DNA from 3 places in the Sinomonas terricola genome. Region 3 is predicted to be linked to each of the others. Evidence: predicted binding sites of a transcription regulator. Region 3 holds the regulator's gene; each other region holds the start of a gene.
What was found. The regulator HrcA, encoded in region 3, represses chaperone genes, less so after heat shock. The targets are predictions, from matches to a motif close to TTNGCACTCGNNNNNNNCGAGTGCNAA.
Positions count from the first base shown of each region.

Region 1 (7,603 bases), on a different contig from region 3:
CCCGCTAGCCTTGTTCCGTGCCGATCCTCAACAAAGACATGACCCTCTGCATCTCCCTCTCGGCCCGGCCGAGCAACAACGGGACGCGCTTCCACAACTTCCTCTACGAGGCGCTCGGCCTCAACTGGATCTACAAGGCGTTCGCGCCCACGAACCTCGAGCAGGCCATCGCGGGCGTCAGGGGGCTCGGCATCCGCGGCTGCGCGGTGTCGATGCCGTACAAGGAGGAGGTCATCGCGCTCGTGGACCGCATGGACGCGTCGGCATCTGCGATCGATTCGGTGAACACGATTGTGAATGACGACGGCGTGCTCACGGCCTACAACACGGACTACACGGCCATCGCCCAGCTCATCGAGCGCAACGCCCTCGACCCGGCGTGGTCGGTCGTGCTGCGCGGTTCGGGCGGGATGGCGAAGGCGACGGCGGCCGCGTTCCGCGACGCGGGCTTCCGGGACGTGACGATCGTGGCGCGCAACGAGGAGACCGGGCGGACGCTCGCCGAGCTCTACGGCTTCGCGTGGGCGGCGGACGTCGATGCGGCGCTCGACGGCGCGACGGCCGACGTCTTCGTCAACGTCACCCCGATCGGCATGGCCGGCGGCCCCGAGGCAGACTCGCTCTCCTTCCCCGAGGCGGCGATCGACGCCGCGCGCGTGGTGTTCGACGTCGTCGCCCTTCCCGCGGAGACGCCGCTCGTGCGCGCGGGACGGGCCGCCGGAAAGGTCGTGATCAGCGGGGCCGAGGTCATGACGATCCAGGCCCTCGAGCAGTTCGTGCTCTACACGGGCAGGCGGCCGAGCGACGAGCAGCTCCACGCGGCCGAGGACTTCATGCGCGCGCAGTAGGCGGGTGCATGGTTCGTCCGGCGGTGACCTTCCGCGGGCTCGAGAGTCAGACGGGCTCGACGACGGCAGCCACGCGATCCTCGCCGATCCGCGTGAGCACCAGGGTGGCGCGCTTGTGTGGGGACTTCCGCGGGGCCTTCCCCTGGCCGGCGAGGAGGAGCTTGCGGAGCTCGTCCGGCGTCACGGCCATGCCGCGCTTCTTGATGTCGAGCGTGCTGATGCCCTCGTCGCGGACCCATTGGCGCAGTGCGCGGACGTTGTAGTGCCGCACCTCGAGCACGCGGTAGGCCCGGGCGAATGGCGTCTGGGCGAGCCTTGGGGCGCAGATGTACGCGATGTGCGGGTCCACGAGGTGGCCGCCGAGCCGGTCGGCGAGCTCCGCGACCAGCCCGGCCCGGATCACTGCGCCGTCCGGCTCGTACAGGAAGCCCTCGAGGGGACCCACTGAGGCGACGGTTCCGCCGTCGAAGTCGGTCTCGGCCACGAGCTCGGACGCGGAGTCCCCCGCGATGACGAGCGCCGCCCGGCGGACGCTCGGACGCTTGAGCGCGTTGAAGTACAGCGCGACCTCCGCGACGTCGCCGTCGACCGAGACCCACTGTGCCTCGCACGAGTCGGGAACCGAGTCGTGGGGGAGCCCCGGGCCGAGCTTGACGCCCACGGGCAGGCCGCGATCCGCGAGGTCCGAGGCGAAGCTGAGCGGCGGCGAGAACTCCTCCGGATCCCACAGGCGCGTGGTGCCGGACGTCGTCGTCGTCCGCCGCGCGGGGTCGAGCCAGACGGCGTCGATCCCCTCCAAGGGGACTGACTGCGCGTCCGCGTGGACCACGCGGACGTGCGGGAACGGCATGAGGTTCACGGTCGCGCACGCGGCGGTCGTCTCGTCGAGCTCAACGGCGGTGACGTCGAGATCGAGCGAGGCCATAGCCATCGCGTCGGATCCAAGCCCGCAGCCCAGATCGGCCACGCGCTGCACTCCGGCATCCACGAAGCGGCGCGCGTGCCGCGCCGCGACGTTGAGCCGCGTGGCCTGCTCGAGGCCAGCGCGGGTGAAGAGCATGTGGCGGGAGAACTCGCCGAATTTCGTCTCGGCCCTGAGCCGGAGCCTCGCCTGGCTCAGGACGGCGGAGACGAGTTCGGGCGCATGCCCCGCCTTGCGAAGCCGGGCCGAGATGGCGAGCGCGTCTTCCTCTCGGTAGGGGCCGAGCGAGTTGAGGAGGGCCCAGCCTTCCGCCGTGAGCAGCGGCGCGAGCTGCTCGGCCTGATGATCTGGGGGCATGGATCAAGCCTAGTTCAGCGCGCGCTCCGCCAAGCCGGATAAGGTTGACGCATGGAGACGACGCCTGCAGACGCCTCGACCGGAGCCGGCCACGGCGGACTTGACCGCTTCGCGCGGCCCGCCCTCATCGCCGGGATCGTCCTCGTGGTGCTGGCTGCGGTCCTCCTCGTCGTCGTGATCGGCCTCGATGCCTTCACCGCGACCGTCTATTCCGTGGGTGGCAAGAGCATCAACGACCAGACCGCCGAGGCGCAGGCCCTTCGGGACCAGTACCTCGGCAGCAAGATCCTGGCGATCATTGGGCTCGTGATCGGCGGCCTCGCGCTCGTGGGCTCGCTCGTGGTCATGTACCTCCACCGCGGCCGCGGCAATGGCAACGACGACGGCGACGATCTGAGCTTCGACGAGCTCGCCGGCGAGTGAGGCCGGGCCGCGTACGCCGACACAGCCTGGCGCCAGCGGCAGCGAACGTGTCGCGCGCTGGCACTCGCCTTGACCGAGTGCCAGTTGACCGGGATACCCGTCGCTCAATAGAGTCATGGGTAGCACTCGCCCTGTGCGAGTGCTAATTGTCCAGGCACGCTCCCGGCACCCGCGACGACGGTTGCATGCCCGGCTCCCATTTCTGTGACCCGTTCATGAAAAGGAGAGATCCGTGTCGGTCTCCATCAAGCCTCTCGAGGACCGTATTGTCGTCAAGCCGCTCGAAGCAGAGCAGACCACTGCTTCGGGCCTCGTGATCCCGGACACCGCCAAGGAGAAGCCGCAGGAGGGCGAAGTTGTCGCCGTCGGCCCCGGCCGCGTTGACGACAACGGCAACCGCGTTCCGGTCGACGTCACCGTCGGCGACGTCGTCCTCTACTCGAAGTACGGCGGCACCGAGGTCAAGACGGGCGGTGCCGAGTACCTCGTGCTCTCGGCCCGCGACGTCCTCGCGATCGTCGTCAAGTAGTCCCTGCCGAGCAGGACTCATCGCTGCGTGCACCCCGGCCCCGCGGCCGGGGTGCACGCGGTGAAGCGACCTGAGTCAAGGAGAAGCGAATGGCAAAGCAGCTCGCATTCAACGATGACGCCCGCAAGGCCCTCGAGGCCGGCGTCGACAAGCTCGCCGACACTGTCAAGGTGACGCTCGGCCCCCGCGGCCGCAACGTCGTCCTCGACAAGAAGTGGGGCGCGCCGACCATCACGAACGACGGCGTGACGATCGCCCGCGAGGTCGAGCTCGAGGACCCGTACGAGAACCTCGGCGCCCAGCTCGCGAAGGAAGTCGCGACCAAGACGAACGACGTCGCGGGCGACGGCACGACGACGGCGACCGTCCTCGCCCAGGCGCTCGTCAAGGAAGGCCTGCGCAACGTGGCCGCGGGCGCGGCCCCGGGCCAGATCAAGCTCGGCATCGAGGCGGCCGTCGAGGCCGTCGCGATCCGTCTCGGCGAGAACGCGCAGGAGGTCACGGGCCGGCAGGTCGCCAACGTGGCGGCGATCTCGGCCCAGTCGGATGAGATCGGCGAGCTCCTCGCCGAGGCGTTCGACAAGGTCGGCCAGGACGGCGTCATCACGATCGAGGAGTCCTCGACGACGCAGACCGAGCTCGTCCTCACGGAGGGCATGCAGTTCGACAAGGGCTACCTGTCCCCGTACTTCGTGACGGACGCGGAGCGCCAGGAGGCTGTCCTCGAGGATGCGCTCATCCTCATCCACCAGGGCAAGATCTCCTCGCTCCAGGACTTCCTCCCGCTCCTCGAGAAGACGCTCCAGGCCTCGAAGCCGCTCTTCATCATCGCGGAGGACGTCGAGGGCGAGGCCCTGTCGACGCTCATCGTCAACAAGATCCGCGGCACGCTCAACGCCGTCGCGGTCAAGGCGCCGGGCTTCGGCGACCGCCGCAAGGCCATGCTCCAGGACATCGCGACGCTCACCGGCGCCCAGGTCATCTCGCCCGAGGTCGGCCTGAGCCTCGACCAGGTGGGTCTTGAGCAGCTCGGCTCGGCGCGCCGGATCACGATCACGAAGGACACGACGACGATCGTCGACGGCGCCGGTTCGGCCGACGACGTCGCCGCGCGCGTCGCGCAGCTCCGTGCCGAGCTCACGCGCACCGACTCCGACTGGGACCGCGAGAAGCTCCAGGAGCGTCTCGCGAAGCTCGCGGGCGGCATCGGCGTGATCAAGGTCGGTGCGGCCACCGAGGTCGAGCTCAAGGAGAAGAAGCACCGCATCGAGGACGCTGTCTCCGCGACGCGCGCTGCCCTCGAGGAGGGCATCGTGGCGGGCGGCGGCTCGGCACTCGTCCACGCGGTGCGCATTCTCGATGAGAACGAGGACATTCTCGGACTCGAGGGAGACATTGCGGTGGGCGCGAACATCGTTCGCCGCGCCCTCATCCAGCCGCTGCGCTGGATCGCCCACAACGCGGGCTTCGACGGCTACGTCGTCGCGGCGCGCGTCGCCGAGGGCGAGGTCAACCACGGCTTCAACGCGAAGTCGGGCCAGTACGAGGACCTCATCGCGGCGGGCGTCATCGACCCGGTCAAGGTGACCCGTTCGGCGCTGCGCAACGCGGCGTCGATCGCGGCGCTCGTCCTCACCACCGAGACGCTCGTGGCGGACAAGCCGGCTGCCGACGAGCACGCGGGCCACAGCCACTAGGCACCACCCGCGATCCTCGCGAAGAAGGCCGCCCCACTCGGTTGGGGCGGCCTTCCGTGCGTCTGGGCCGCGGCCGCGCCGTCTGGTTTGCGCCTTGGGGGCCCGCGCCCGATTCACACCGGGAGGACATGGCCTTCACAAGTTCCGCACAGGCTCGAACGAGGGAATGGTGAGGCGACGTCTTCCTCATGATCTCGGCTTTCCTCATGACAGGGCAGTTCGTGGCACGCCACCGGCGGGGCGAGCGGACGAGGCTCGTGAAGCATTGGCGCCACGTCTTTCGCCGGCTCATGCCCGCGACATCTCGTACGGGCTCTATCTCTGGCACTGGCCTGTGCTCGTCATCGCCCTCACATGGCGGGACAGGGATCGCGCGGGGTGGCTCCTAGGAACGACGGCGATCCTCCTCGCGCTCGCCCTCGCGTACGCGACCATCCGGTTCGTGGACCGGCCGTGGCGCGCGTGGAGCTGGCCCGAGGCCCGGCTGTGCAACGGAGTCGCGGGCGTGGCCCTGTGCGCCAAGCCGCGGCGTCGAGCGTGCCCGGCGCGGAGGATCCCCTCGCGGCCTTCGCGGCGCAGCATCCGGATCATTTCGCGGCGATCGACATGACGGACCTCATCTGCCCCGGCGGAGTGTGCAGCGGCGTCATCGGCAACACGTACGTCAACATCGACGACAAGCACCTGACACGGACCTACGCGGCATCGATGTCCTCGAGCCTCGGAGAAAGGCTGTTCGCGGCCACGGGGTGGACCGGCCAAGCTGCGTGACACGCAAGCCGGTGTGGGCTTCGTCACCGTGGGGGCGCTCGGGAATGCCCGCCAGGCCGGCGCAAGTTTAGGATAGAGAAACCGCAGCAGACCATGCCCGTAAGCACTGGCTGGTCATCAGCACTTCCCGTCAGTTCGCGCCGCATCCCCCAAAGGCGCACGGCCAAGGAGCACTCATGACCACCGCCCCTGAGCACGACCCGTTCGGCTTCCTGGGACTCACCTATGACGACGTCCTCCTGCTGCCCGGGCAGACCGACGTGATCCCCTCGGAGGCAGACACGTCCACGCGTCTCTCGCGCCGCATCCGCCTCGGGATCCCCATCCTCTCCGCCGCGATGGACACGGTCACGGAGGCCCGCATGGCCATCAGCCTCGCCCGCCAGGGCGGCATCGGGATCCTGCACCGCAACCTCTCGATCCAGGATCAGGCCGAGCAAGTCGACCAGGTCAAGCGCAGCGAGTCCGGCATGATCACGCGCCCGGTCACGGTCGGCCCCGACGCGACGCTCAAGGAGCTCGACGATCTGTGCGCGCACTACCGCGTCTCGGGCCTCCCGGTCGTCGACGCGAGCCGGCGCCTGCTCGGCATCATCACGAACCGCGATATCCGGTTCGTCCCCCACGAGGAGTTCGCGACCCGCAAAGTCCACGAGGTCATGACCCCCATGCCGCTCGTCACGGCGAAGGTCGGGGTGCCCCGCGACGAGGTCATCGGGCTCCTCGGGAAGCACCGCATCGAGAAGCTCCCGCTCGTCGACGACGAGGGCATCCTGCAGGGCCTCATCACCGTCAAGGACTTCGAGAAGGCGGACCAGTACCCGAACGCGACGAAGGACGACGCCGGGCGCCTCCGCGTGGGCGTAGCCGTCGGCTTCTTCGGCGACGGCTACGAGCGCGCGATGGCCATGGTCGAGGCCGGTGTCGACGTCCTCGTCGTCGACACCGCGAACGGCCACAGCCAGGGCGTGCTCGACATGATCGCGCGGCTCAAGAAGGATCCCGCCGCTGCTCATGTCGACGTCATCGGCGGTCAGGCCGCGACGCGCGCGGGCGCCCAGGCGCTCATCGACGCGGGCGCGGACGCGATCAAGGTCGGCGTCGGCCCGGGCTCGATCTGCACGACGCGCGTCGTGGCGGGCGTGGGCGTCCCGCAGGTCACCGCGATCTACGAGTCCGCGAAGGCCGCCATTCCGGCGGGCGTCCCCGTGATCGCCGACGGCGGCCTCCAGTACTCGGGAGACATCGGCAAGGCGATCGTCGCCGGCGCGGATTCCGTCATGCTCGGCTCGCTCCTCGCCGGCACGGCGGAGGCGCCGGGCGATGTGGTGTTCATGAACGGCAAGCAGTTCAAGTCGTACCGCGGCATGGGCTCGCTTGGGGCGATGCAGACGCGCGGCAAGAACACCTCGTACTCGAAGGACCGCTACTTCCAGGCGGATGTCCCGAGCGACGAGAAGCTCATCCCCGAGGGGATCGAGGGCCAGGTCGCCTACCGTGGGCCGCTTTCCGCCGTCGCCCATCAGCTCATCGGCGGCCTGCGCCAGACGATGTTCTACGTCGGCGCGCACACGATCGACGAGCTCAAGGCGAAGGGCAAGTTCGTCCGCATCACGTCGGCTGGCCTCAAGGAGAGCCACCCGCACGACATCATGATCACGGCGGAGGCTCCGAACTACCGCAAGTAAGCGGTTGCAGTCGTTCCTGCCGCGAAGGCCTCTGTCCGGACACCCGGACAGGGGCCTTCTGTTTCTCCGCCGAGGGACGCGGGGAGTGGCCCGTGCTTGCGCCCTCCGAGACGTGGGGGAGGCACATGATTCGCTAAGGTAGAGGCCGTGACCTACGAGATCGAAATCGGCCGCGGCAAGCGCGGGCGGCGCGCCTACTCCCTCGATGACATCGCGATCGTCCCCAACCGGCGGACCCGCGACCCCCACGACGTCTCGGTCTCGTGGCAGATCGACGCGTACCGCTTTGAGATGCCGGTCATCGCCGCTCCCATGGATTCGGTCATGTCCCCGGCCACCGCGGTCGAGCTCGGCCGCCTCGGGGGCCT
Region 1 covers NZ_JAYGGQ010000001.1:261,124-268,726, reverse strand. The annotation lists gene SPF06_RS01355 (shikimate 5-dehydrogenase) at 18-848, shown strand; gene SPF06_RS01350 (class I SAM-dependent methyltransferase) at 895-2,127, opposite strand; gene SPF06_RS01345 (hypothetical protein) at 2,179-2,550, shown strand; gene groES (co-chaperone GroES) at 2,783-3,079, shown strand; gene groL (chaperonin GroEL) at 3,169-4,776, shown strand; gene SPF06_RS22045 (calponin homology domain-containing protein) at 5,290-5,547, shown strand; gene guaB (IMP dehydrogenase) at 5,724-7,235, shown strand; gene SPF06_RS01320 (GuaB3 family IMP dehydrogenase-related protein) at 7,383-7,603, shown strand, end outside.
Region 1: the regulator HrcA is predicted to act here: its motif matches at 2,608-2,634, upstream of groES (co-chaperone GroES).

Region 2 (7,603 bases), on a different contig from region 3:
CCTCAAGGTCCCACCACGAGGCCACGAGCTCGCGCATCGTCGGGCCCGAGCCGTCATCGGCATAGTCGGCGCGGAAGAATTCAACGTAGCCAGCCGCGCCGGCACGGCCCACCTGAGTCCTGGCCTCGGTCTCGAGAAACGCCGGCGCAATCCAGAGTCCGGGCGTGACCGCGCCGAATCCCAGACGCGTGAGGGCGCTGCGGATCTGATGGCGCAGGTTGCGCTGAGACTCTGGCACGGAGAACGCCGCGAGCAGCCACGGGTCTCCGATGCTGGCCCGGCGGGGGGAGAAGATGCGTTCGTCGCCCTCGTGGAAGATCTCTTCGAGGCCGGAGCCGAGCCGGTAGGCGGCGGCCCCGCCCACTCTCACGCTCTCGAGAACCCCGCGCTTCTTGAGCCGCGAGACCGCCGAGCGAACGCCAGCCGATTCGATGCCGAGATCGCCCAAGAGCCGCACGAGCCCCGCAACAGGCAAGGCGCCCTGGTGTTCGCGCCCATATAGGCCGAAAAGGGTCACGAGCAGTTGCTGGTTTCGAGGCGAAGCAGTAGGCGCCTTCGGCTCCCGTTCGGCCGCGATTGACATGCAGCTAGCCTAGCGGCGACCCAGGGAATCCCCTCGAACGCGCGGCCACCTTCCCCCAACCACTGGCCACCTCTCGCCCGGCGCGCGGCCACCTTCCCCCAACCACTGGCCACCTCTCGGCGGCGCGTGGCCACCTCTCGCCCGACCCGTGGCCATCTCGCGACCCAGATTGGCCGAGTCAGATTTCCCCGACGGGGAGCTTCTTCTCCGCCTGGAACTGGTCCTCGGCGCGGCCGTGCGCCCAGTAGCCCGAGAGCGAGAGGTGGTCCCGCGCGAGGCCACGCTCCTTGAACACGGCTCGGAGCTCCTTCATGGCGCCGCGCTCGCCGTGGGCGAAGACGCTCGGCGTCCCGGGGAGCCACTCGGCGGCGGCCACGGCTTCGGCGAGCACGAGGGTTTCCCCGGCCCGCTCGCCTTCGCGTGAGAGCCAGCGAAGCTCGACGCCGGTGGGCGCCGTGAGGTCGAGGGTGTCGGCGCCCGAGCCCACCTCGATGAACGCGATGCCCTTCGCGTCGTCGGGGAGGGCTTCGAGGGCGGCGGCCACGGCCGGAATGGCCGATTCGTCGGCGGCGAAGAGGTGCCAGTCTGCGTCGGGGTTGGGCGAGTAGGCGCCTCCGGGACCTGCGCACACGAGCCGGTCGCCCGGCTTCGCCGACGCCGCCCAAGGCCCGGCGATGCCCTCGTCGCCGTGCACGACGAAGTCGATCGAGAGCTCGCGGGCGTCGACGTCGAACGACCGCACGGTGTAGGTGCGGGTCACGGGCCACTGCTCGCGGGGGAGCGTCTCCTTGATCGCCGCGACGTCGACCGGTCCGTCGGACCACACGCCGTCAGGCAGCGCCGTCGGGAAGGAGATCTTCACGTACTTGTCCGTGAAGCCGTTGTCCGCGAACGCGTCGAAGCCCGGTCCGCCGGCCACCACCCGCACGAGGTGGGGTGTGAGCCACTCAGTCCGCGCCACGACGAGGTCGAGCGTGGGGCGGGGCTTCTTGGCAGGGGCCGTCGTGGTGCCTGTGGTCATGCGGCCCAGCCTACTGGCTCACGCCCAGACGATCGGCTCCGTGTCCTGTGCCCGGAGCAGTTCGTTCACCCGGCTGAACGGGCGCGACCCGAAGAATCCCCGAGAAGCACTGAGCGGCGAGGGGTGCGCGGAGCAGATGGACGGCGTCGCGCCCAAGAGGGGGAGCATAGTCTGCGCGTCCTTTCCCCACAGGATTGCGACGAGCGGGAGGCCGCGTTCGACGACGGCGCGCACCGCGGCCTCCGTGACCTCCTCCCAGCCCGCCCGCCGATGCGCCCCGGGCTGCCCGCACCGCACGGTGAGCACGCGGTTGAGGAGGAGCACTCCCTGTTCCGCCCATCCCGTGAGGTCTCCCGTGCTCGGTGCGCCGCCGACGTCGTCCGCGAGTTCGCGGAAGATGTTGGCGAGGCTCCGCGGCAGGGGTCGCACGTCGGCCGCAACTGAAAAGCTCAGGCCCATCGCGTGCCCCGGCGTCGGATACGGATCCTGGCCGACGACGAGCACTTTGACCCCGGAGAGCGGCTCGCGGAACGCGCGCAGCACCGCGGGCGGGGGAGGGAGGACGACGGCGCCGCCCGCGGCATCCGCTGCGGCCGTGCGGAGCGCGTGGCGCAGCTGCGGTTCGACTGGGGCGAGCGCGGCCGCCCACTCGGGGTGCATGAGCTCGTCGAGGGGCGCGTCCGCCATCTCCGCGAGGCGCGGTGCTTCGTCGGCTGCCGAGGGCGGGACGGCGCTCCCCGCCTCGGGGAGCTCGAAGAGGGGCTCGGCGTCCATCACGCCCCTCAGTCTCCCATGGACGATCCGACCCGCCCTGGCACGCACACAGCGGGGCACAAATGACATCAATGTAGTTCGCTCCTACACTGGTGGGAGCCGTCACGGGATCGATCCACTCGAAGGGAGCGGCCGACATTGGGCGCAGCGGAGGCACACGAGTTCGTCGAGCACCCCGAGCACCGCGCAGCCGCGCCGGGACTCACGGACCGCGAGGAGCAGATGCTCGCGCTCGAGCGCAACTGGTGGAAGTACGCCGGTGCGAAGGAACAGGCCATCCGCGAGCTCTTCGACCTCTCTGCGACTCACTACTACCAGCTCCTCAACGCCCTCATCGATACGGAGGCCGCTCTCGCCCACGATCCGATGCTCGTGAAGAGGTTGCGTAGACTTAGGTCGTCGCGGCAGCGCGCACGGACGGCTCGTCGCCTGGGCGGCAGCGCCTGAGCCTGCCGCGGTCCCCAGCACAGCATCTGACGAGGACCCACGACGATATGAGCAATTTCCCACGCGACGAATTCGACGATGTGACCGAAACGCCGCGGCGCCAAGGCGTGCACCGCGCGAAGGACAGCGTCCAGCCTCCGCGCCGCGGCGTCGCGTGGGTGATCGTCGCAGCGGCGATCGCGGTCGTCGTGGTTGCGGCGGTGCTCTTCATCGTCCCGAAGTACCTCAGCTCGACGGCGGCGAGCCCAGCGCCGGGCAGCCAGACGTCGTCGTCCGCGTCGGCGCCGAGCGCCTCCGGGTCGCCGAGCGCGACCCCGTCGGCGAGCACGACGCCGACGCCCACCCCGACTCCGACCCCCACCGCGGACCACACCCTTCAGGTGGGCGTCTATAACGCGACGACGACGTCCGGCCTCGGCAACCGGGTCGCGACGGCAGCCCGCAACGCGGGCTGGACGGTCGCGGCGATCGGCAACTGGGGCGGGTCGCAGGTCGCGTCCTCGGTCGTGTTCTATCGGGACGCGAGCCAGAAGGCCTCGGCCCAGGCGCTCGCCGCCGACCTCGGCATCGCCAACGTGCAGCAGGCCCAGCAGCTCGGCTATCCGCTCGCGGCGGTCCTCGGTCCGGGGTACGCGGGATAGTGGCCCTCGCCCTCCGACGCCCTCGCGCCGCGGCCGCCGTCGCGGCCGTGATCGCGCTCGCTCTCGCGGGATGCGGCGCCGGGGACTCGGGCAACGCGCGCCTCGCCCAGACCGAGGCCTCGGGCGACGGCGTGCTGCGCATCGGAATGCTGCTCGACAACGCGGGCGGCCAGGCGTACCTCAACGACGCCCAGCGCGCGGCCGTCGAGCTCGCGGTCCGGCAAGCGAATGCGGCGGGCGGCCACAAGGGACGGCCGATCGAGTTCATCGCGCCCACTCCCTCGACGGATACCGCCACGGCGGCGCGCCACCTCGTCGAGGCGAAGGCGGACGTCGTGATCGGGCCGACCGACTCAAGCCACGCGCCCGCGGCCATCGACGTGCTGGACAAGGCCAAGACGGTCCTCATCTCACCCGCGAATCTCGACGACACGCTCTCGTCCTACCCGAGCGGCGGCTACTACTTCCGCACCGCGCCGACCGAGTCCGCCGAAGGCGCGGCACTCGCCGCGCTCGCGAAGGCGGGCGACGCCTCGAGCGTCGCGATCCTGCGCGAGAAGGGCAGATACGGCGCGGCCATCGGCAGCGCGGCGTCGGCTGCGGCGAAGTCCACCGGCCTCGCAGAGAAGGGGAGCGGCGAATTCACGGGGCACGACGCGCGGGCTGCCGCGGCGTCGGCGCTGGCGGCCGGGGCCGACGCCGTCATCATCGTCGCCCGCGACGATCCCCAGGCGGTCCTCGCGCAGGTGCACGACGGCGGCGTGCCGGGCTCGAAGCTCGTGCTCGCGGACGCGCTCGTCGCCCCCTACGGGACGGGACTCGCGAGCAGCGCGCTCGACGGCGCCCGCGGACTGGTTCCGGGTGTCTTCCCGGCCGCGTCCTTCCAAACGGACATGCTCAAGCAGGCTCCGGGCCTGGCCGACATGACTTTCGCCGCCGAGGCGTACGACGCGGCGTCCCTTGCTATCCTCGCCGCGGCCGACGCGCAGGACGACGGCGGCACCTCGATCGCGTCGCACCTCGTCCTGGTCTCGGGCGGGGCGATCGCCCCCTCAGGGCAGAGCACCGCGCCGCAGCGGACGAAATGCACGACGCTCGCGGACTGCCTTTCGCTCGAGGCGAAGGGGACCCACGTTGACTATGACGGCCAGTCGGGGCCGATCGCGTTCGACGCGAGCGGGGACGTCACGACGGCGAATTTCACGGTCTTCAGGTACGGCGCGGAGAACACGGCACGCCCCGCGGGCACCCAGTCCGTCGCCCGCTGACCCACCGTGGCGCTTGCACTCAACCCTGCCGAGTGCTAATGATTGACCTAGCACTCCCACGGTCAGACTGCTAAGTCGAACGGGTCGCGAGTCCCGGCGCGCCGCCGTCGTCCGCGGGAGGAAGGGAACACCACGCTGAAGTGAGGCGTCAGCGGACCGGGAAGTGACCGGGAAGCAGGCGCCGGCCGTCGCGGGCGCTGCAGCGGGTGAGCTCACAACAGACCGTCCCGAAAGGACAGATTGCCGTCATGGCCAAGATCATTGCATTCGACGAGGAGGCCCGCCGCGGCCTCGAGCGCGGCCTCAACCAGCTGGCCGACGCCGTCAAGGTCACCCTCGGCCCGCGCGGCCGCAACGTCGTCCTCGAGAAGAAGTGGGGCGCCCCCACGATCACCAACGATGGCGTGTCCATCGCCAAGGAGATCGAGCTCGACGACCCGTACGAGAAGATCGGCGCGGAGCTCGTCAAGGAGGTCGCCAAGAAGACCGACGACGTCGCGGGCGATGGCACGACCACCGCTACCGTCCTCGCGCAGGCCCTCGTGAAGGAAGGCCTCCGCAACGTCGCCGCCGGCGCCGACCCGCTCTCGCTCAAGCGCGGCATCGAGAAGGCCGTCGACGCTGTCACGGCTGAGCTCCTCGAGTCCGCCAAGGAGATCGAGACCAAGGAGGAGATCGCCGCGACCGCGTCCATCTCCGCCGGCGACACCCAGATCGGCGAGCTCATCTCCGAGGCCCTCGACAAGGTGGGCAAGGAGGGTGTCATCACCGTCGAGGAGTCGAACACGTTCGGCCTTGAGCTCGAGCTCACCGAGGGCATGCGCTTCGACAAGGGTTACCTCTCGGCGTACTTCGTCACCGACGCGGAGCGCCAGGAGACGGTCCTCGAGGACCCGTACATCCTCATCGTCAACTCCAAGATCGGCTCCGTGAAGGACCTCGTCGCGGTCCTCGAGCGCGTCATGCAGGCCAACAAGCCGCTCCTCATCATCGCCGAGGACGTGGAGGGCGAGGCTCTGGCCACGCTCATCGTCAACAAGCTCAAGGGCACGTTCAAGTCCGTCGCCGTCAAGGCCCCGGGCTTCGGCGACCGCCGCAAGGCCATGCTCACCGACATCGCGATCCTCACGGGTGGCCAGGTCATCGCCGAAGAGGTTGGCCTCAAGCTCGAGAACGCGACGCTCGACCTCCTGGGCAAGGCTCGCAAGGTCGTCGTGACGAAGGACGAGACCACGATCGTCGAGGGTGCAGGCGACGCCGAGCAGATCGCCGGCCGCGTCTCGCAGATCCGCGCCGAGATCGAGAACTCCGACTCGGACTACGACCGCGAGAAGCTCCAGGAGCGCCTCGCCAAGCTCGCCGGCGGCGTGGCCGTCATCAAGGCGGGCGCGGCCACCGAGGTCGAGCTCAAGGAGCGCAAGCACCGCATCGAGGACGCCGTCCGCAACGCCAAGGCTGCGGTTGAGGAAGGCATCGTCGCCGGTGGTGGCGTGGCCCTCATCCAGGCCGGCGCCAAGGCGTTCGCGAACCTCACGCTCGAGGGCGACGAGGCCACGGGTGCCAACATCGTGAAGATCGCGATCGAGGCTCCGCTCAAGCAGATCGCGTTCAACGCCGGCCTCGAGCCGGGCGTCGTCGCCGACAAGGTCCGCGGCCTGCCTGCGGGCCACGGCCTCAACGCTGCCACGGGCGTCTACGAGGACCTCCTCGCCGCCGGTGTCAACGACCCGGTCAAGGTCACGCGCTCTGCCCTGCAGAACGCCGCCTCGATCGCCGGCCTCTTCCTCACGACCGAGGCCGTCGTCGCCGACAAGCCCGAGAAGGCCGCTCCGGCCGGCCCGGGTGCCGACGACATGGGCGGCATGGGCGGCTTCTGATCTAGGAGCCGCTGGCGGCCGTCCGGCAAACGCTCGACGGTTCGCCTGACGTAAACGCACGACGGCGGGGTTCCCACTTCGGTGGAGGCCCCGCCGTTCGCGTGCGTGGTGCGAGGGATCGGTGCTCACGCCTCGGGCGTGCCCTGGTGGAACCGGATTCGCCAGCGGCCGTCGGTGCGCTGCCACAGGGAGCAGCGCAGGCACGATCCCTCGGCGCTCTCCGTCCGGTAGAGGACTTGGATGAGGTCAGGCCCGAGCGGCGTCGCTTCGACGAGCTCGAAGGCGACGTTGAGTTCGGGCTCCTGGACGAGCGCGTCCACGATCTCGTCGCGATCCCACAGGCGTCCTGACTGGCCGATCTCGCGGTACTCGGGATGCAGGAGATACGCTAGTTGGCCGAAGTCTCCGCGGGTCTCCGGCTCGAGGAGTTCCTGTTCGAGCTCGACGACGGCCTCGATATCCGCCCGGCCCGGCATGGCGAGGTGGCCGTCGGCGGCCGCGATCGCGCCTTGTGCCAGGTTCATCGATTCGTCCCCGGACCCGGTCAGTTCGCCGAAAAGGTCTTCCTGTACAGCCTCGGCGCTCGGCTGCTCGGCGGGAACCGCGGGCTGCGCGGCGGCGCGCGACGGGAAGCCCGGGCCCTCGACCGGAGCGCCTCCGGCCTGATACGCAGTGGCGCACGCGCGGGCGCGCTCGTCCGCGGCCTCGTTGAGCGAATGGCCGGCATGGCCCTTGACCCATTCGAACGTGTACGTGCGGCCCACGAGCTCGCGGTCGATCTGCTTGAGCAGGTCCGAGTTAAGGACTGGTTTCCCGTCCGCCTTCGTCCACCCGCGCCGCTTCCAGTTCGGCATCCACTTCGTGACGCAGTTGATCACGTACTGGCTGTCGCACAGGATCCGCAGCGGCTCTTCGGGGAGGTGGGCCGTCGATCGGAAGAGGTCGAGCACGGCCATGAGCTCGCCCTGGTTGTTGGTGCCGTGCGGCCAGCC
Region 2 covers NZ_JAYGGQ010000002.1:200,562-208,164, reverse strand. The annotation lists gene SPF06_RS05590 (PaaX family transcriptional regulator) at 1-583, opposite strand, end outside; gene SPF06_RS05585 (siderophore-interacting protein) at 762-1,604, opposite strand; gene SPF06_RS05580 (uracil-DNA glycosylase) at 1,623-2,378, opposite strand; gene SPF06_RS05575 (DUF3263 domain-containing protein) at 2,517-2,825, shown strand; gene SPF06_RS05570 (LytR C-terminal domain-containing protein) at 2,873-3,466, shown strand; gene SPF06_RS05565 (ABC transporter substrate-binding protein) at 3,466-4,734, shown strand; gene groL (chaperonin GroEL) at 4,983-6,611, shown strand; gene SPF06_RS05555 (ribonuclease HI family protein) at 6,737-7,603, opposite strand, start outside.
Region 2: the regulator HrcA is predicted to act here: its motif matches at 4,782-4,808, upstream of groL (chaperonin GroEL).

Region 3 (7,603 bases):
CAGCTTGCGGTCCAGCAGCTCGTCTACACGGCGACCGCCGCGGCGGCCAGCGCGGGCGTGATCGACACGGGCCAGCCCGTCCAGGTCATGCTCCTCGTCGACGGCCGGACGGACCAGCTCGCGTTCAACCGCGTTCAGCTCGGCCAGCTCATGCAGCGCGATCCTGCCATGGTCGCCTCGATGTGGATCATCGACCCCCAGGCCGGGACCGAGTCGGCGCACAGCCAGATCGCCGTCTTCGGCCGGGCGACGGCGCCGGGCGCCGAAGTCTACTGGCAGATCTCGCACGCCGACGTCAAGGGCGACAAGTCGTCGCCCTACGTGAGCGGGCACGTCTCCTCGAGCGGGGCCGACGCGACGCAGGGGCAGTTCCGCTTCAGCGTGAATCTGCCGGCCGGCAAGTACGTGCTGCGGATCTTCCCCAACGACCCCGGCACGGGCGACCCGACAAGCCTCGCGTGGGACTCGAAGGAGTTCACCGTCACCCCGTGACGGTGCGCGTCAGGTCCTGCCGGGCCAGCGGCCGAGGCGGTCGGCCGCGATCGCGAGGGCGGCGGGACCCGCCGTCGACGAGCGGAGCACGTGGGGTCCGAGGAGCGCGAGCCGTGCTCCCGCATCAATGAACCGCGCGATCTCCGCGGGCGAGATGCCGCCTTCCGGCCCAACGACGAAGAGGACCTCGCCGTCCTCGGGCGCGGCGCCGTTCTTCGCCTCGGCCGCGAATGTCTCGAGGACGGGCCCGAGCGGGGCGGTCGCGTCCTCATGGAGGACGACGGCGAGTGCGGACCGCCCGATGCGCGCGGTGAGGGCGGCGCCGTCGTGCGCTTCGTCGACGTCGGGCACCCACGCGCGCCGGGACTGCTTGGCGGCCGCCGCGACGACGGACCGCCACTTCGCTAGGGACTTCGCGGCCCTCTCGCCCTTCCAGCGCACGATCGAGCGTTCGGCCTGCCAGGGGACTACCGCGTCGACGCCGAGCTCGGTCGCCGCTTCGGCGGCGAGCTCGTCGCGATCGCCCTTCGCGAGGGCCTGCACGAGCACGAGCCGGTAGGGGGGCTTCTCCTCGCGTTCGACGGCGTCGAGCACGACGGCGAGGACGTCGCCGTCCGCGCGCGAGACCCGTCCACGGGCGCGCACCCCCCGCCCGTCCACGAGGTCGACGGGCTCACCCGGGGCGAGTCGCTTGACCGTCGCCGCGTGCCGGCCCTCGGGCCCCGTCACGGTCGCCGTAGCGCCCTCGCCGAGGCCGTCGAGTGAACCGGGCGCGACGAAGAACACGGGGTTCGACACGTCAGAGGTTCCCCAGCTTGTCGCGGAGCTTCGCGAACACTCCCCCGCCGGTTGCGACGAGCTTGCCCTCGCCGACGTGCTCGCCGCGCAGCTTCGCGAGCTGCCGGAGCAGCTCCTCCTGCTCGGCGTCGAGCTTCGTGGGCACCTCGACGTTGATGTGCACGAGCAGATCGCCGCGTCCCGAGCCCCGGAGACGTGCGACGCCGAGGTGCGGAAGCGTCACGACGTCCCCCGACTGGGTGCCCGGGCGGAGCGTGATGGACTGCTCGCCGTCGAAGGTCTCGAGTGCGAGCTCGGTGCCGAGGGCAGCCGCCGTCATGGGGACGCTCAGGGTCGCGTGGAGCTGGTCGCCGTCGCGCGTGAACGTCGCGTGGGAGGCCACCCGGATCTCGACGTACAGATCGCCCGCGGGGCCGCCCGCGGTGCCCGCCTCGCCCTGGCCGGCCAGCTGGATGCGGGTGCCCGTCGAGACGCCCGCGGGGATCTTGACCGTGAGCGAGCGGCGGCTCCGGACGCGGCCCTCGCCGTTGCACTCGTTGCACGGGCTCGGGATCTCGGTTCCGAAGCCGTTGCACGTGGGGCACGTCGCCGTCGTCATGACCTGGCCGAGGATCGAGCGGACGGCGCGCTGGATGTGCCCGCTGCCACCGCACACACTGCAGCGCACCGGCTCGGTGCCCGGCTCGCAGCACGAGCCTTCGCACCGCGTGCAGAGCACCGCCGTGTCGACCTCGATCTTCTTGTTGACGCCGAAGACCGCATCCTTGAGCTCGATGCGGACCGCGATGAGGGCATCCTGGCCGCGGCGCACGCGCGACGCCGGGCCGGCCTGGCCGGCTCCGCCGCCGAAGAACGTCTCGAAGATGTCCTGGAACGCGAATCCGGGGCCGCTGTACGAGAAGCCGTTGTCGGTGCCGTTCTCGTTTCCCGTCGTGTCGTAGATGCGGCGCTTCTCGGGGTCGGAGAGGACCTCGTACGCGTGCGTGACCGCCTTGAAGCGGTCCGCGGCCTCCTCGCCCGGGTTCACGTCGGGGTGGAGCCTGCGCGCGAGCTTCCGGTAGGCCTTCTTGATCTCCTCGCCGCTCGCGTCCGGGGACACGCCGAGGGTTTCGTAGTGGCTGCTCACTGTCTTCTTTCTCTTAGCTTCCGGCGAGGATCTTCGAGAGGTACCGGGCGACGGCGCGCACGGCCGCCATCGACGCCGGGTAGTCCATGCGGGTCGGACCGACGATGCCGATCTTCGCATCGTCGCGGCCGTAGCCCGTCGCGATGATCGATGTCTCCGAGAGGGAGTCCGCGGCCGTCTCGTGGCCGATGGCGACCGCGACCCCGCGGGCATCGCTCGCCATTTCGGACAGGAGGCGGAGCAGGACGACCTGCTCTTCGAGCGCCTCGAGCACCGGCGAGATGCTCTGCAGGAAATCGCTGTTCGACCGCGCAAGATACGCCGTGCCCGCCGTGACCATCCGGTCTTCGCGGGTCGACGCGGCGAGGGCTGCGAGGCCCGCCGCGAGCTCGGCCGCGACCGTTCGATCCTCGGGCAGGAGGGAGTCCATGGACATGGCGAGATTCGTGCCGAGCTGCGAAACGGGCTTGCCGGCAGTCGCCGCGAGGAAGCTCTGCCGCAAGAGGGCGAGGCGATCGTGGTCGAGGTCCTCGCCGACCGTCACGACGCGCTGCTCGACCGTTCCGCTGTCCGCGATGAGCACGAGCAGAACCTGCCGCGGAGCGAGTGCTACCGCTTCGATGTGGCGCACCCGGGCGCGGCCGAGCTGGGGATATTGGACGACGGCGACTTGGTTCGTGAGGTGGGACAGGAGCCTCACCGTGCGCTCGAGGACATCGTCGAGATCGTCCGCACCGTCGAGGAGCGACTGGATCGCGTGCCGTTCCGCCGGCGAGAGCGGCCGAACGTTCGTGAGCTGGTCGACGAACACGCGATAGCCCTTGTCGGTGGGGACGCGCCCGGCGCTCGTGTGGGGGGCCACGATGAGGCCTTCGTCCTCGAGCGCGGCCATGTCGTTGCGGATTGTGGCGCTTGAGACTCCCAGCCGATGGCGCTCGACGAGGGCCTTCGACCCGACCGGCTCGCGGTAGTGCACGTAGTCTTCGACGATCGCGCGGAGCACCTCGAGCTTGCGGGGTTCGTTCATTCCACCTCCTGACGGCGGCACCGACGGCGCGTGCAGGCCGTCTCGCAGGAATTGTCTTAGCACTCTCTCTGGCCAAGTGCTAGATCTATTATGCTCCCCCAGCCGAGCGCCCGCCGCGCACAGGGACACGCCGGGGCCGCCGCGCGGACGGCGCGAGCCATGGCGCGCATAGCATGGACCGGTTGCACGCGCGCTCAGGCAAGGGAGGAACGGGCCGTGATGTCCTATGACCAGTGGGGGCCTTCAGAGCTCGCCGCCCCGAAGAAGAGCGCCCTCCCGGACCTTCCCATCGAGCTGGGCATGGTACTTGAGGACTCCCAGACCGGCTGGGTCGGCGCCGTGACCCGGGTCGAGAAGTCCGGCGGCATGCACATTTTCTCGCTCGAGGACCGTCGCGGGAGGTCCCGCACGTTCGAGCTCGGCTACGGCTTCCTGCTCGAGGGCCGGCCCGTCCGGCTCACACCGCCAGCCCCCCGCGCGTCGGACGCCGTCCCGAAGCGAACGGCGTCAGGCTCGATCGCGGTGGACGGGTCTCGCGCGCGCGTGGCGCGTGCGAGCCGCATCTGGGTTGAGGGCAAGCACGACGCCGAGCTCGTCGAGAAGGTCTGGGGCGACGACCTGCGCCTCGAGGGGATCGTCGTCGAGCCGCTCCACGGCGTCGACGATCTCGCCGCCGCCGTCGCCGAGTTTGCGCCCAGCCCCCAGCGGCGCCTCGGGATCCTCGTGGACCACCTCGTGGACGGGTCGAAGGAGAGCCGCATCGCCGAGCGGGCCCTCGCCGTGCCCGGGGCGGCCGAGAACGTCCTCATCGTGGGGCATCCGTACGTCGACGTGTGGCAGGCCATCCGGCCGCAGACCCTCGGCATCCCGGCCTGGCCCGCCATCCCGCGGGGAACGGACTGGAAGACCGGGATCCTCCGCGCCTTCGGCTGGCCGCATGAGACCGCCGAGGACATCGGCCTGGGCTGGCAGAAGCTGCTCGGCGCCGTGCGGACCTACGCCGATCTCGAGCCGGCGCTCCTTGGACGTGTCGAAGAAGTCATCGACTTCCTGACTGCGTGAAGGCTTGTAGCGGACTTGGGTATTCTTGATTGAGCCCCCGAGTCCTCGAATCGTGCAAGGAAGTGCTGTGTCCCAGAACTGGCAGGATGAGCCCGAGCATCGCTCCGGGCACCTCGGGAACGTCGGCGGAACTGAGCCCTTCACCTCGAGCGAGGACCGCCAGTGGGCCACGATCGCGCACTTCGGCGGCATCCTCGGCTGCATCCCGTCGCTGCTCGTCTACCTCGCCTTCAGGAATCGGGGGCCTTTCACGGCGCAGGAGTCGAAGGAGGCGCTCAACTTCACGCTTCCGCCCACGCTCGCGGCGCTTGCCCTCAACCTGCTCGCGCTCATTCCGGTCGTAGGGAGTTTCTTCGCGGTGCTCGCGACCCTCGTGTGGCTCGCCCTCGCCATCATGTCCGTGAGCGCGGGCATCGAGGTCAACCGCGGGCAGCCGTTCCGGTACCGCTACAACCTGCGCTGGATCAAGTAGGATCCGTCAGGGCATGAGCCGGCGCACGACGGCGTCGGCGAGCAGCCTTCCCCTGAGCGTGAGCGCCAGCACGCCCCGCAGGGCCTGAGGCCCGTCGATGAGCCCGTCCGCGATGAGCCCCGCGACCTCTCGTCGGGCCTCCGGGGCGAGCGTCTCGACGGGCAGCCCCGAGGCGAGCCGCAGCTCAAGGATGATGCGCTCTTCGAGGCGCGTTCCTGCGTCGAGCGTCTCGCGTCCTGCCGCCGGCGATTCGCCCGTGGCGAGGCGCGCCGCGTAGGCGCGGGGGTGCTTGACGTTCCACCAGCGGACCCCGCCCACGTGCGAGTGCGCGCCCGGGCCGATCCCCCACCAGTCGCCGCCGCGCCAATAGGCGACGTTATGGCGGCACTCGTGCCGGGCGTCGTCGGCCGCCCCTCGCGCCCAGTTGCTCACCTCGTACCAATGGAAGCCCGCGCCCGAGAGGACCTCGTCGGCGAGCTCGTACTTCGCGGCGTGATCGTCGTCGTCCACGTCCGGGACCTGGCCGCGACGGATCTGGGCGGCGAGCTTCGTGCCCTCCTCGACGATGAGCGCATAGGCACTCACGTGGTCAGGCTCGCAGTCGAGGGCGGCGTCCAGGGACGTGCGCCAATCGTCCATGCTCTCGCCCGGCGTGCCGTAGATGAGGTCGAGGCTCACGTCGAGGCCCGCGTCGCGGGCCCACCGGACGGCCTCGGGCACGCGGCTCGGGGCATGCGTGCGGTCGAGAACCTCGAGGACATGCGGGACGGCCGACTGCATGCCGAACGAGACGCGCGTGAAGCCGGCCCCGCGGAGAGCCTGTAGCGACTCGGGCGTGACCGAGTCCGGATTCGCCTCGGTCGTGACCTCCGCGCCGGGTTCGAGACCCCACTCCCCCACGGCGGCCGCAAGGATCGCGGCGAGGTCCCCCGCCGGGAGCAGCGTCGGCGTCCCGCCGCCGAAGAAGACAGTGGACAGACGACGGCGCGCCACGCCAGAGGCGTCGAGCGCTCGGGCCGCGAGGCGCACCTCGGCGACGGCGGTCTGCGCGTACTCAGCCTGGGACGCACCCTCGCCCAATTCAGACGCCGTGTACGTGTTGAAGTCGCAGTACCCGCAGCGGACCGTGCAGAACGGGATGTGGGCGTAGAGCGAGAAGCCCCGTGCTTCGGCGCCGACGGCCGCCTGGGGCGGCAGGACGCCGTCGGCCGGTGCGGGGTCTCCTAGAGGAAGCGCGCTGGGCAACTTACTTCTTCGCCTTGTCCTTCGACTCGTCCGTCGTGAGCGCCGCGATGAACGCCTCTTGGGGGACCTCGACGCGGCCCACCATCTTCATGCGCTTCTTGCCCTCTTTCTGCTTCTCGAGGAGCTTGCGCTTGCGCGTGATGTCACCGCCGTAGCACTTCGCGAGGACGTCCTTGCGGATCGCGCGGATGTTCTCGCGCGCGATGATCCGCGAGCCGATCGCAGCCTGGATGGGCACCTCGAACTGCTGGCGCGGGATGAGTTCGCGGAGCTTCGACGTCATCATGACCCCGTACGAGTAGGCCTTGTCGCGGTGCGTGATCGCGCTGAACGCGTCGACGGTCTCGCCCTGGAGGAGGATGTCTACCTTGACGAGATCCGCGACCTGCTCGCCGTCGGCCTTCCAGTCGAGCGAGGCGTAGCCGCGCGTCTTCGACTTGAGCTGGTCGAAGAAGTCGAACACGATCTCGGCGAGCGGCATCCAGTAGCGGAGCTCGACGCGGTCCTCCGAGAGGTAGTCCATGCCCTTCATCTGGCCGCGACGGCCCTGGCAGAGCTCCATGATCGCGCCGACGAACTCGTTCGGGGACAGGATGGTCGCGGACACCATCGGCTCCCGGACTTCCTTGACCTTGCCCGTGGGGAACTCGCTCGGGTTCGTCACGGTCACGACCGAGTTGTCCTCCTTCGTCACCTCGTAGATGACGTTCGGAGCGGTGGAGATGAGGTCGAGGTTGAACTCGCGCTCGAGGCGCTCGCGCACGATCTCGAGGTGCAGGAGGCCGAGGAAGCCCACGCGGAAGCCGAAGCCGAGCGCCGCCGACGTCTCGGGCTCGTACACGAGCGCGGCGTCGTTGAGCTTGAGCTTGTCGAGGGCGTCGCGGAGGTCCGGGTAGTCGGAGCCGTCGAGAGGGTACAGGCCCGAGAACACCATGGGCTTCGGGTCCTGGTAGCCGCCGAGGGACTGCGCCGCGGGCCGGGACAGATTCGTGATCGTGTCGCCGACCTTGGACTGGCGCACGTCCTTCACGCCCGTGATGAGATAGCCGACCTCACCGACGCCGAGGCCCCTGCTCGGGATGGGCTCGGGCGAGATGACGCCGATCTCGAGGAGTTCGTGGCTCGCCTTCGTGGACATCATCTGGATCCGCTCGCGCGGCGACAGATTGCCGTCGACGACGCGGACGTAGGTCACGACGCCGCGGTAGGTGTCATAGACCGAGTCGAAGATCATGGCACGGGCCGGCGCGCTCGCGTCGCCGACCGGCGCCGGGATGTCCCGTACGATGCGGTCGAGGAGCCCCTCGACGCCCACGCCGGTCTTGCCGGAGACCCGCATGACCTCCTCCGGATCGCCGCCGATGAGGTTCGCAAGCTCCTC
Region 3 covers NZ_JAYGGQ010000008.1:26,572-34,174, forward strand. The annotation lists gene SPF06_RS11385 (GerMN domain-containing protein) at 1-492, shown strand, start outside; gene SPF06_RS11390 (16S rRNA (uracil(1498)-N(3))-methyltransferase) at 502-1,290, opposite strand; gene dnaJ (molecular chaperone DnaJ) at 1,292-2,416, opposite strand; gene hrcA (heat-inducible transcriptional repressor HrcA) at 2,430-3,443, opposite strand; gene SPF06_RS11405 (DUF3097 domain-containing protein) at 3,663-4,505, shown strand; gene SPF06_RS11410 (DUF4870 domain-containing protein) at 4,573-4,977, shown strand; gene hemW (radical SAM family heme chaperone HemW) at 4,984-6,222, opposite strand; gene lepA (translation elongation factor 4) at 6,224-7,603, opposite strand, start outside.